One region of the Kribbella sp. WER1 genome, then DNA from elsewhere that is predicted to be linked to it. Evidence: predicted binding sites of a transcription regulator. Region 1 holds the regulator's gene; each other region holds the start of a gene.
What was found. The regulator HrcA, encoded in region 1, represses chaperone genes, less so after heat shock. The targets are predictions, from matches to a motif close to TTGGCACTCGNNNNNNNCGAGTGCCAA.
Positions count from the first base shown of each region.

Region 1 (4,067 bases):
CGAACCGACCGGGAGCGTGTCCTGCGGGCGCTCGGGAAAGCTGTTCGGTTGCTCGTGGCCGCGCGCGAGCATCTCCTGCGGGTCCATCGGGTTCGACCGCTTCCAGAACTTCCAGCCCATGCCTTGAGAGTAGTGGTTGGCAAGCCCTCTCCCTTCGACTTAAGGTCGCAAGTGTTCCGATCGGAACTCCGAAACTTTCGAAGGGTGGCCGGTGTGACGACACGACGTGCGGTTGTGGTCCGGGGTGGCTGGGAAGGGCACTCCCCGGTCGAGGCGACCGACCTGTTCATCCCGTACCTCGAGGCGAACGGGTTCGAGGTGACGGTCTCCGACACCACCGCGGCGTACCTCGAGCTCGACGGCGTCGACCTGGTGCTGCAGTGCGTGACGATGAGCGAGATCGAGCCCGAGCACTTCAAGGGCCTGGAGGCGGCGATCCGGCGCGGCACCGGGTTCGCCGGCTGGCACGGCGGGATCGCGGACTCGTTCCGCAAGAACGTCGACTACAGCTTCATCACCGGCGGCCAGTTCATCTCGCACCCGCACGGCTACACGGACTACCGGGTGGACATCGTCCCTGAGCAATCAGGCCACCCGATCGTCGAAGGCATCAAGCACTTCGACGTGCACACCGAGCAGTACTACATCCACTACGACCCGACCAACACCGTGCTGGCCACGACGACGTTCGAGTCGCATCCGGACTACCCGTGGATCGAGGGCGCCGTGATGCCGGCGATCTGGACCCGCACCTGGGGCGAGGGCAAGGTCTTCGTCTGCACGGTCGGCCACAAGCTGGACGACCTGGAGACGCCCGAGGTCAGGACGATCATCGAGCGGGGGCTGCTGTGGGCGAGCAAGTGACCGGCATCGGCATCGTCGGGACCGGCGTCATCTCCGGCACGTACCTGGACCACCTGGCCAAGCTCCCCGGCGTCGACGTGGTCGCCGTCGCGGACCTGGACGGCGCGCGGGCGCAGGCGATCGCGGACCAGAACCCGGGCATCCGCGCGCTGTCGCCGGACGAGCTGTACGCGGCCGACGACGTCGACATCGTCCTCAACCTGACGATCCCGGCTGCCCACGCCGCCGTACACCAGGCCGCGCTGGCCGCGGGCAAGCACGTGTACGGCGAGAAGCCGCTGGCGATGGACCGCGCCGAGTCCGAGCCGCTGCTGACGTACGCCGCCGCCAACGACCTGCGGATCGGCTGCGCGCCGGACACGGTCCTCGGCACCGGCACCCAGACGGCGCGCGCGGCGATCGACCGCGGCGACATCGGTACGCCGCACGCGGCCACCGCGTTCATGGTGACCCCCGGCCACGAGCTGTGGCACCCGGCGCCGGAGTTCTACTACAAGCCGGGCGGCGGCCCGGTCCTCGACATGGGCCCGTACTACGTCACCAGCCTGGTCACGCTGCTCGGGCCGGTCGTCCGGGTCACCGCCCGCGCCGGCCGGGCGAAGCAGCAGCGGAAGATCCACACCGGGCCGCGGGCCGGGACCGTGTTCGACGTCGAGGTGCCGACGCACGTCACCGGCGTACTGGAGCACGAGTCCGGCGCACTGACCACCGTGCTGATGTCGTTCGACGTGTGGGCCGGCCGGCTGCCGCGGATCGAGGTCCACGGGACGGACGGCAGCCTGTCGGTGCCGGACCCGAACGGGTTCGACGGGACCGTCGAGATCGTGACGCCGGAGCAGCGCGAGTGGACCGAGGTGCCGGTCGCCGGCGGGTACGCCGGGGCCGGCCGCGGGGTCGGTGTCGCGGACATGGCCCGGGCGCTGCGGACGGGCGAGCCGCACCGCGCGACGGGCGAGCTGGCGTACCACGTGCTCGACGTACTGGAGTCGTTCGTCGACTCCGCAGTACAGGATCAGCCCCTTGATGTGGCGAGTACAGTGACGCGTCCGGCGCCCGTTCCGTTGGGTGCCTCGCCCGAGACCGCCTAGACTGGCACTCTGAACGACGGAGTGCCAAGGGTCTGAAAGGGTGGTGCGCGTGCTGGACGACCGCAAGCTGGACGTGCTCCGCGCCATCGTCGAGGACTACGTCGCCACCCACGAGCCGATCGGGTCGAAAGCCCTGGTCGACCGGCACAACCTCGGTGTCTCCCCGGCCACCGTGCGCAACGACATGGCGGCGCTGGAGGAGGAGGGGTACATCACCCAGCCGCACACCAGCGCCGGCCGGATCCCGACCGACGCCGGGTACCGGCTGTTCGTCGACAAGCTGAGCACGGTCAAGACGCTGTCGACGGCGGAGAAGAAGGCGATCACGTCGTTCCTGGCCGGTGCGGTCGACCTGGACGACGTGGTCCGCCGGACGGTCCGGCTGCTCGCCCAGATCACCCGCCAGGTCGCCATCGTGCAGTACCCGTCGCTGAACCGGTCGAGCGTCCGGCACATCGAGGTCGTCACGATGACCCCGCGCCGGCTGCTGCTGGTGCTGATCACCAGCAACGGCCGGGTCGAGCAGCGGATCGTCGAGCACCCGCACGACGTCGACGAGCAGCTGACCGCGGACCTGCGGTCCCGGCTGAACACCGCGCTGGCCGGTCAGCGGCTGACCGACGCGGCGTCCGCGCTGGCCGGCGTGCCCGAGCTGTTCGCGCCGTCCGACCGGTCCCTGGTCGCGTCGATCGTGACCACGCTGTTCGAGGCGTTCACCGACGACATCGGCGAGCAGCGGATCGCGGTCGGCGGCGCCGCCAACCTGACCCGGTACGGCGACGACTTCGAGCGCAACGTGAAGCCGGTGCTGGAGGCGCTCGAGGAGCACGTGATCCTGCTCAAGCTGCTCGGCGAGGCGACCAACCCGCAGACGCTGACCGTCCGGATCGGCCACGAGAACCCGTTCGAGGAGCTGGCCACCACCTCGGTGGTCGCGACCGGGTACGGGTCGAAGTCGGAGGTGCTGGCGACGCTCGGCATCGTCGGGCCGACCCATATGGACTACCCGAGCACGATGGGCGCCGTACGGGCCGTCGCGCGCTACGTCAGTCAGATCCTCGCTGAATCCTAATGATGACAACCCCCTGGTCTGGAGTATGAGCACCGATTACTACGCCGTCCTAGGCGTCAGCCGTGACGCGTCACCGGACGAGATCAAGAAGGCGTACCGGAAGCTGGCGCGCCAGTACCACCCGGACGTGAACGACTCCGAGGACGCGCACCAGAAGTTCCAGGAGATCGGGCGCGCGTTCCAGGTGCTCAGCGACCCGCAGAAGCGGCAGATGCACGACCTCGGCGGCGACCCGTTCGCGTCCGCGGCCGGCGGGCCGGGCGGTGCCGCGGGGTTCGGGCAGGCGTTCACGTTCACCGACATCATGGACGCGTTCTTCGGCCAGACCGGCGGCGCCACCCGCGGGCCGCGGCCGCGGACGAGGCGCGGTCAGGACGCGCTGATCCCGCTGCGGATCGACCTCGCCGAGGCCGCCTTCGGTACGACGCGGGAGCTCAAGGTCGACACCGCCGTACTGTGCCCGACCTGTAGCGGGTCCGGCGCGGCGGCCGGGTCCGAGCCGGTGACCTGCGAGATCTGCCACGGCCGCGGCGAGGTCACGCACACGCAGCGGTCGTTCCTCGGCGAGGTGCGCACCATGCGCCCCTGCCCGAACTGCCGCGGCTACGGCACCACGATCCCGAGCCCGTGCGTCGAGTGCTCCGGCGACGGCCGGGTGCGCTCCCGGCGTACGGTCACCGTGAAGATCCCCGGTGGGGTCGACAGCGGGACGCGGGTGCAGCTGTCCGGCCAGGGCGAGGTCGGTCCCGGCGGCGGGCCGGCGGGCGACCTGTACGTCGAGATCGAGGTCGAGCCGCACGACATCTTCACCCGGAACGGCGACGACCTGCACTGCACGGTGACGCTGCCGATGACCGCGGCCGCGCTCGGTACGACGATCGATCTGCCGACGCTGGAGGGCGAGACGACACCGCTGGAGATCCGCCCGGGGACGCAGTCCGGGACACAGCAGACGCTGACCGCGCGCGGCGTACCGCGGCTGCGGCATGCCGGGCGGGGCGACCTGATCGTCCAGGTCATCGTCGAGACCCCCACCAAGCTCG
Region 1 is NZ_CM135186.1:1,945,495-1,949,561, reverse strand. Features, by position in the region: gene ACXJJ3_RS09505 (EF-Tu/IF-2/RF-3 family GTPase) at 1-120, opposite strand, end outside; gene ACXJJ3_RS09500 (ThuA domain-containing protein) at 214-864, shown strand; gene ACXJJ3_RS09495 (Gfo/Idh/MocA family protein) at 849-1,952, shown strand; gene hrcA (heat-inducible transcriptional repressor HrcA) at 2,002-3,024, shown strand; gene dnaJ (molecular chaperone DnaJ) at 3,050-4,067, shown strand, end outside.

Region 2 (4,067 bases), 4.2 Mb from region 1:
CGTCGACGTCACTCCGTACCCCTCGGAGGCGTCCCAGGAGGTGGCGTCGACGATCGACGTACCGCCGCCGAGCTCGTACGGGCCGCGGTTGAAGATCCGCTCGACCAGGCCGATCCCGGACTTGCCCAGCGTCTGGTTGGTCAGCGTCAGCTTGTGCAGCCGGCCCCACTGCCAGTTGGCCGGCTCACGGGCCATCTTCTGGGTGATCTCGGTACGGGCGTTCACCAGCGCCTCGCGGAGGATGTCGTCGCGGCTCTCCCGCTGCGGCGTCCGGATGTCGTCCCACCAGCCGCTGTTCGGCTGGCCGAGCAGCGTGTGGATCACCTCGAACCAGCGGGAACCGCCGTCCGGCCAGGTGCCCTCGGGGAGCTGATCGTGGAAGGTCAGCGAGAGCAGGTTGCGCCAGACGACGTTGAAGTACGCCGCGGCCGCGGAGTCCGGCGGCTGGGTGAAGTCCCAGTTCCGCAGGGTGTCCTGGCCCTGCCGGTCGAACGCGTCGTTGATGCTGATCCGCAGCAGGTACGGCACCAGCATCTCGGCGGCCTTGTTCTTGGTGTCCAGCTGGATCGACGCCATCGCGTTCACGTCCAGCTTCCCGGCGGCCTTAATCCGCTCCAGGATCTGCTGCGCGCGGTACCCGTAGTCCCAGGAGTTGGTCAGGTAGTACGAGTACGTGTTCGGGACCACGGCCTGGTTCGCGGTGACGATGATGCCGCTCGGTGGATCGAGCTCGGTCGGCAGTGCGTCGAACGGGATGTAGCCCTTCCAGTAGTACCTCGGGTCCCAGCCCGGCACCGGCCAGTCACCGCGGCCGACCGAGCGGATCGGCACCAGCCCGGGGGCCTGGTAGCCGATGTGGCCGTCGGTGTCGGCGTACACCAGGTTCTGCGAGGGGACCTGGAACTGCTGCGCGGCGGCCCGGAACTCGGTCCAGTTCTGGGCGGTGTTGATCGCGAACAGCGCGTCCGCGGTCTTGCCCGGGTTCAGCGCGGTCCACTGCAGGGCGACGCCGTACGCCTTCGGGTACTTCGCCTGCGAGGCGGCGATCTCGCCGACCTTCTGCTCGTCCGTGCCGACGTCCGAGATCAGCGGACCGTGCCGGGTCTCGCGGACGGTGATCTTCACCGGCTTGTCCTCGCCGGCCACCTTGAACGTCTCCTCACGGGTGGCCATCGCGCGCCACTTGTTGTTGTAGAGGACGTTGTTGCCGTCGACACGCTCCAGGTAGAGGTCCTGGACGTCGGGGTCGAGGTTGGTGAAGCCCCAGGAGATCTTGTTGTTGTGGCCGATCACCACGCCGGGGAGGCCGGAGAAACTGAAGCCGGAGACGTCGAACGGGCAGGCCTTGCCGACGTTGTTGCAGTGCAGGCCGACTTGCGTCCAGATGCCCGGCATGGTCGCGCCCAGGTGCGGGTCGTTCGCCAGCAGCGGCTTGCCGGTGGTCGTGTGGTCTCCGGACACCACCCAGGAGTTCGAGCCGACGCCGTCACCCTGGCCGAGCAGCTCGGGCAGGCCCTTGGCGACGCTCTGCACGGAGTCGAGCGACTTGAGCAGATCCTTGGTCAGCATTCCCCGCCGAAGCTCCGGGCTGACCGGGGAGAGGCTGAACTTCCCGTTCTTGCCGACCGAGCCGGCCGACATGATCGGCTGGTTCCGGTCGTACGGGTACTCCGGGTAGAGGCTCTCGATGTTGCGCGCCGGGAACGCCGCGAGCAGCTTGGTGCGGGTGATCTCCTCGTCCAGGTTGCCGCCGAGGTCCCAGGCCATCGCCTTCAGCCAGGCGAGCGAGTCGGTCGCGGTCCACGGCTCGGGCGTGTAGTTCTTCGGACCGCCCGGCTGCAGCGAGAGGACGCCGTACTCCAGGCTGAGGCCGGAGCCGCTGTGCGTGGACAGGTAGGCGTTGACCCCGCGCGCGTAGTCGTCGAGGTACTGCCGGGTGCTCGGGCTGAGCAGCGGCAGCTCCTTCTCCGCGGTGCGCCGCCAGCCGAGCGTCCGGACGAACTTGTCGGTCTCGAGCGCGGTCTTGCCGAACAACTCGCTCAGCCGGCCCGCCGTCACGTGCCGGCGGAAGTCCATCTCGAAGAACCGGTCCTGCGCGGCGACGTAGCCCTGCGCGGCGAACAGGTCGGCCGGGCTGTCGGCGTAGATCTGCGGGATGCCGTTGGCGTCCCGGACCACGTTCACGTCACCGTCGAGCCCCTCCAGGTCGATCGTTCCTTCGTACGTCGGGAACGAGTGGCGGACGACGTAGACGGCGGTACCGGCGATCACCAGGAGGACCGTGGCGAGGGCGATTCCGCTGATGATGACGACTCGAAGCAGGCGACGCACGGACCAACCGTAGAGAATGCGGGCGTCCTCCCCAAATGGGGTGCCTCACAACTTTGCGTTGCTCTGCGTTCGCTGGACAGGGACGCAGAGTTGAGGTAAGCAAGCGTGGGTTTGGAATACTTCGGTCGCCTGGCGCATTATTAGCAGTCGGGTAGTAGGAGTGCCAGCGGCTTGAAGGGAACCGACCGTGCCGACGTACCAGTACCAGTGCACCGACTGTGGCGAAGCGCTCGAGGTGCGCCAGAGCTTCACGGACGACGCGCTGACCGTGTGCCCGAACTGCCAGGGCAACCTGCGCAAGGTTTTCAACGCCGTGGGCGTGGTGTTCAAGGGCTCCGGGTTCTACCGCACCGACAGCCGGTCCTCCGGCAACGGCTCGGTGCCGGCGAAGTCCGACTCGTCCTCCTCGAGCAGCTCCAAGTCCTCGGACTCGTCGAGCTCCCCCTCCACGTCGTCCGGCTCGTCCGGTACGTCGGGCTCCTCCTCGTCCTCCGGTTCGTCCTCCAGCGGCTCCTCCTCCTCGGGGACCAGCGCGGCCTGACCGCTGCCTGTGGACAACTGAACGGCGGGTGCCGGCGAAACTCGTACCTTCTCCGGCATGAATTTCTCCTCGCTGTTCCGTGACCTGCTCCGGGCCGCCCGGTGGCACCGTCGGCTGCTGGCCGGCGCCACCGCGGCAGCCGCCGTGTACTTCGGACTACTCGCCCTCTCCCCCGCGCCACCGCCGACGGTCGCGGTGCTCGCCGCCGCGCGCGATCTCACCGGCGGCGCCGTGCCGACGAAAGCCGATCTGCGGACCGTCGCGCTGCCTCCGGGCGCCGTCCCGGCCGGGGCGCTCAGACCTGACAGTGCGCTGACCACCCGCGTGCTCAGTGGTCCGGTCAGAGCCGGTGAGCCGCTGACCGACGCCCGCTTCCTGGCGCCTCCGGCCGTGCCGTCCGGGTCCGTCGCCTATCCGTTCCACATCGACGACGCCGACATCACCACGCTGCTCCGCGTCGGCGACCACGTGAATCTCTACGCCGCCTCCAGTACGACGGCCGATGCCGCGCAACTCATCGCCCGCTCCGTGCCCGTGGTGGCGCTGCCGACACCCCGCGCGAGTACCTCGGGGGCGCTGATCGTGGTCGCGACCGCGCCCGACGTAGCCACCCGACTGGCCCAGGCCAGTACGAATTCCCGCATCACCGTGGCGCTGGCGCCGGACACCGGATGATCACAGTGTGAGCAGGTGACAGCACGATGCGTGGCCGTGCGGCGCGGTCCCTCGCCTGGGCGACCTTGCGGTCCTACCTTGTCCGGGTACAACCACCCGCTTCGTGGAGGCACCACAATGCTCAAGGGCTTCAAGGAATTCATCATGCGCGGCAACGTCGTCGACCTAGCGGTCGCCGTCGTCATCGGAGCAGCGTTCGGCACGATCGTCACGGCCGTCGTGGAGAACTTCATCAACCCGTTGGTCGCGGCGATCTTCGGCAAGGCCGACGCCTCCAAGCTGTTCTTCTTCAAGATCAACGGTGCCGAGTTCCACATCGGCGTCATCGTGCAGGCGGCGCTGAACTTTCTGTTCGTCGCCGCGGCCGTGTACTTCTTCATCGTGATGCCGCTCAACAAGCTGAACGAGCGGCGCAAGCGCGGGCTGGAGCCCGAGGAGGAGGCCGCGGCGCTCACCCCGGACCAGGAGCTGCTGACCGAGATTCGGGATCTGCTGCGCGCCAACCGGCAGGACCACTAAC
Region 2 is NZ_CM135186.1:6,116,076-6,120,142, reverse strand. Features, by position in the region: gene ACXJJ3_RS29815 (penicillin acylase family protein) at 1-2,331, opposite strand, end outside; gene ACXJJ3_RS29810 (FmdB family zinc ribbon protein) at 2,519-2,872, shown strand; gene ACXJJ3_RS29805 (SAF domain-containing protein) at 2,930-3,547, shown strand; gene mscL (large conductance mechanosensitive channel protein MscL) at 3,665-4,066, shown strand.
Region 2: a site for HrcA is predicted at 2,472-2,498, ahead of ACXJJ3_RS29810 (FmdB family zinc ribbon protein). Genes of this name have one in related genera too.

Region 3 (4,067 bases), 3.9 Mb from region 1:
GGACAGGTCGCCGGACCAGAGCGCCGCCTCCTTCACCTCGCCGCGGTCGCTGATCCACTCGGCCGCGACGCCGTCCGGGATCGCGTCGTGCGGGAGGCCGGGCGCGACCTTCACGCAGGCGGTCCGCTGCAGCAAACCGGTGACGAACGACCACGGCGGCGAGTACGCGTTGTGGTCGAACACCCGCCGCCCGTCGGCCCGCCGCGCCGGATCCGCGAACACCATCGCGTACGGCGTGAGGTCCGTCGTCTCCGCGTCGCCGACCAGGACCTCGCCGGGCAGGCCGAATGCGGCCAGGTTCGCGCGGGCGACCGCCGCCGTCTCCGGATCACGCTCCACGCCCGTGACCTGTACTCCCGCCCGGGCCGTGGCGATCAGGTCGCCGCCGATGCCGCAGCCGAGGTCGACCATCGTGTCGATCCGTGCCGCCGCCACCCGGGCCGCGCGGTGGGTGCTGACCGTCGTACGGGTTGCCTGTTCGAGGCCGTCGGGGGTGAAGTACATGCGCTCCGCGTCCTGGCCGAACTTGGCGACGGCGCGGTGGCGCAGGGCTGCTTGGGTGACTGCAGCCGTGACCAGTGGGGCGTCGTACCGGCGTCTGAGCTTTTCCACCAGTTGCAGCTCGCTGCCGGGGCGGAATGCGTCGCACGCGGCAGCCAGTACCTCAGCGCCCGGTCCGTCGAGCAACGCGGTGACAGTCACCCCGGCAACTCTAGAGGGGGCTGGAACAGCTCCTGCTCCAGCTGCGGGTTGCCATCGAGTACAGGCGCCAGTTCATCGCGGAACGCGTCTTCGGGCCGTAGACGCCGTCCGCTGTCAGACGGTGCTTGCTTTGGACGGTTTTGACCGCGGCTCGGGTTTTGTTGCCGTAGATGCCGTCGACGGCGAGCTTGGTGCCGTAACAGAAGTTCAGGTTGCGCTGGAGGACCAGGATGGCGGTCTCGGGATCACCTGTGTGGTCGGAGCCGCGGTACGGGTTGTCGCCGTACCTCAAGTTGCATTCGGTGCTGGGGCTGTTCACGAGGGACGGCATCGGGATGCCCCAGCTGCGGTTGACCGGTACGAGTCGTGCGGACCTGCACTGTGGAACCTGCGGTTCGGCCACGGGTGCATCGTGGGGAGTCGGCTGGGCGGTCGGCGTATCCGATGCGGCGGGTGAACGGTGCTTGGAGACGTTGGCCGCGACGCCTCCGACCGCGACGGCGCCGACCGCTGCCAGCAAGGCGAGGGTCTTGCCGGACAGCTTGGGTAGCCGCATGACCACATTGTGTCGCCGGGCGGTCACCGGGGCCAGTACGTCTCAGGCTGAGATTCGTTTGGCACTCGAGTTGACCGAGTGCTAATCGCGGCCTAGATTCGGTGTTGGCACTCTCCGTGGGAGGGTGCCAGCGGTCCGGCCTCTGACCCCCGCGACGGCAGGGGAGCGCGACCACATGTCACAGACAAGCGAATTCGACCGTGGAGGTCAGCAAGTGTCGGTCACGATCAAGCCGCTCGAGGACCGCGTCCTCGTCGCGCCGCTCGAAGCCGAGCAGACCACGAAGTCCGGCCTGGTGATCCCGGACACCGCCAAGGAGAAGCCGCAGGAGGGCGAGATCCTCGCCGTCGGCCCGGGCCGGATCGACGACAACGGCAACCGCGTCCCGCTGGACGTCGCCGTCGGCGACAAGGTCATCTACTCCAAGTACGGCGGCACCGAGGTCAAGTACGACGGCCAGGACTACCTGATCCTGGGCGCCCGCGACATCCTCGCAGTCGTCAGCAAGTGACGACCGCCCGCTGTTCCTGACTGACACCGCCCCGGCTACCTCTGGTACCGGGGCGGAGTGGGTCAGGGCAGCGGGAACCGCCGTACGGACATTTCAGAAAAGGACTGGTTTTCTTCATGCCGAAGATCCTCGAGTTCGACGAGAATGCCCGGCGCGCGCTGGAGCGCGGCGTCGACAAGCTCGCGAACACGGTCAAGGTGACGCTGGGGCCGAAGGGCCGCTACGTCGTCCTGGACAAGAAGTGGGGCGCCCCGACCATCACCAACGACGGTGTCACCGTCGCCCGTGAGGTCGAGCTGGACGACCCGTTCGAGAACCTTGGTGCGCAGCTCACCAAGGAGGTTGCCACCAAGACCAACGACATCGCCGGTGACGGCACCACCACCGCGACGGTGCTGGCGCAGGCGCTGGTGCACGAGGGCCTCCGGGCGGTCGCCGCGGGCGCCAACCCGATGGGTCTGAAGCGCGGTATCGAGGCGGCCGTCGAGGCCGTGTCGGCCAAGCTGGTGGACACCGCGAAGCCGGTCGACGACAAGGGCGACATGGCCCACGTCGCGACCATCTCCGCGCGCGACGCCGAGATCGGTGCGCTGATCGCCGACGCGTTCGACAAGGTCGGCAAGGACGGTGTGATCACCGTCGAGGAGTCGAACACCTTCGGGACCGAGCTCGAGTTCACCGAGGGCATGCAGTTCGACAAGGGCTACATCTCGCCGTACTTCATCACCGACGCCGAGGCCGGCGAAGCGGTGCTGGAGGACCCGTACATCCTGATCCACCAGGGCAAGATCTCCGCGATCGCGGATCTGCTGCCGCTGCTGGAGAAGGTCGTGCAGTCCGGCAAGACGCTGCTGATCATCGCCGAGGACGTCGAGGCCGAGGCCCTGTCGACCCTGGTGGTCAACAAGATCCGCGGCAACTTCACCTCGGTCGCCGTCAAGGCGCCGGGCTTCGGTGACCGCCGCAAGGCGATGCTGGAGGACCTGGCCGCGCTCACCGGCGCGCAGGTCGTCGCCCCCGAGGTCGGGCTGAAGCTCGACCAGGTCGGCCTCGAGGTGCTCGGTTCGGCGCGCCGGATCGTGGTCTCGAAGGACAACACGACCGTCGTCGAGGGCACCGGCAAGGCCGAGGACATCGAGGGCCGGGTCAGCCAGATCAAGTCCGAGATCGAGCGCACCGACTCCGACTGGGACCGCGAGAAGCTGCAGGAGCGGCTGGCCAAGCTGGCCGGCGGCGTCTGCGTGATCAAGGTCGGCGCGGCCACCGAGGTCGAGCTGAAGGAGAAGAAGCACCGGATCGAGGACGCGGTGTCCGCGACCCGGGCCGCCATCGAGGAGGGCATCGTCGCCGGCGGCGGCTCCGCCCTGGTGCACGCGGCCTCCGTGCTGGACAAGGACCTCGAGCTCGACGGCGACGAGGCCACCGGCGTCAAGATCGTCCGCAAGGCGGTCGTGGAGCCGCTGCGCTGGATCGCCGAGAACGGCGGCAACGAGGGCTACGTTGTGGTCGCCAAGGTGTCCGAGCTGGAGCCGGGCTTCGGCTTCAACGCGGCCACCGGTGAGTACGGCGACCTGCTCGGCAGCGGCGTGCTGGACCCGGTCAAGGTGACCCGGTCCGCGCTCGCCAACGCCGGCTCGATCGCCGCGCTCCTGCTGACCACCGAGACCCTGGTGGTCGACAAGCCCGAGGAAGAGGAAGCCCCCGCGGCCGGTCACGGCCACGGTCACGGCCACTGATCCTCAGGTCTGGTAGTTCGACAGCACAGCACACAAGCACCGCCCGGCAGCGTCCGCTGCCGGGCGGTGCGCTGTTTTCCGCCGGCCGGGTTTGGCCGCCTGTGGGGCCTGTCGCGCGTCCCCGCTTTCGGCGGGTGGCCGGGGGATCTGGTGGGATGGGTGGATGCTGATTCGGGAGCGGTGCGACGAGGACCTCGTGGTGTGTGTCGAGTTGCTGCGAGCGGTGCACGAGCAGGCCGGGTACCCGATCAACTGGCCCGCCGACCCGGCGGCGTGGTTGACGCCGGAGACCGCGCTGGGCTGCTGGGTGGCCGTCGACGAGGGGCGGGTTGCCGGGCACGTCGTACTCACCGGGGTGGGGGAACGGGCCGAGGTGGAGCGGCTGTTCGTGGACCCGGCCGCGACCGGGCGAGGCCTCGGCCGGCAACTGCTCGGCCACTGCGTGACCACGGCGGCCGAGTTCGGGCGGGAGCTGTCGCTCGAGGTGGTGGACAACCGCGGCGCCGCCGAACGGCTGTACCGCCGCGCCGGCTGGCTCGAGACCGGCCGTACGCCGATCGAC
Region 3 is NZ_CM135186.1:5,850,420-5,854,486, forward strand. Features, by position in the region: gene ACXJJ3_RS28455 (THUMP-like domain-containing protein) at 1-702, opposite strand, end outside; gene ACXJJ3_RS28460 (peptidoglycan-binding domain-containing protein) at 713-1,258, opposite strand; gene groES (co-chaperone GroES) at 1,473-1,769, shown strand; gene groL (chaperonin GroEL) at 1,886-3,505, shown strand; gene ACXJJ3_RS28475 (N-acetyltransferase family protein) at 3,669-4,067, shown strand, end outside.
Region 3: a site for HrcA is predicted at 1,317-1,343, ahead of groES (co-chaperone GroES). Genes of this name have one in related genera too.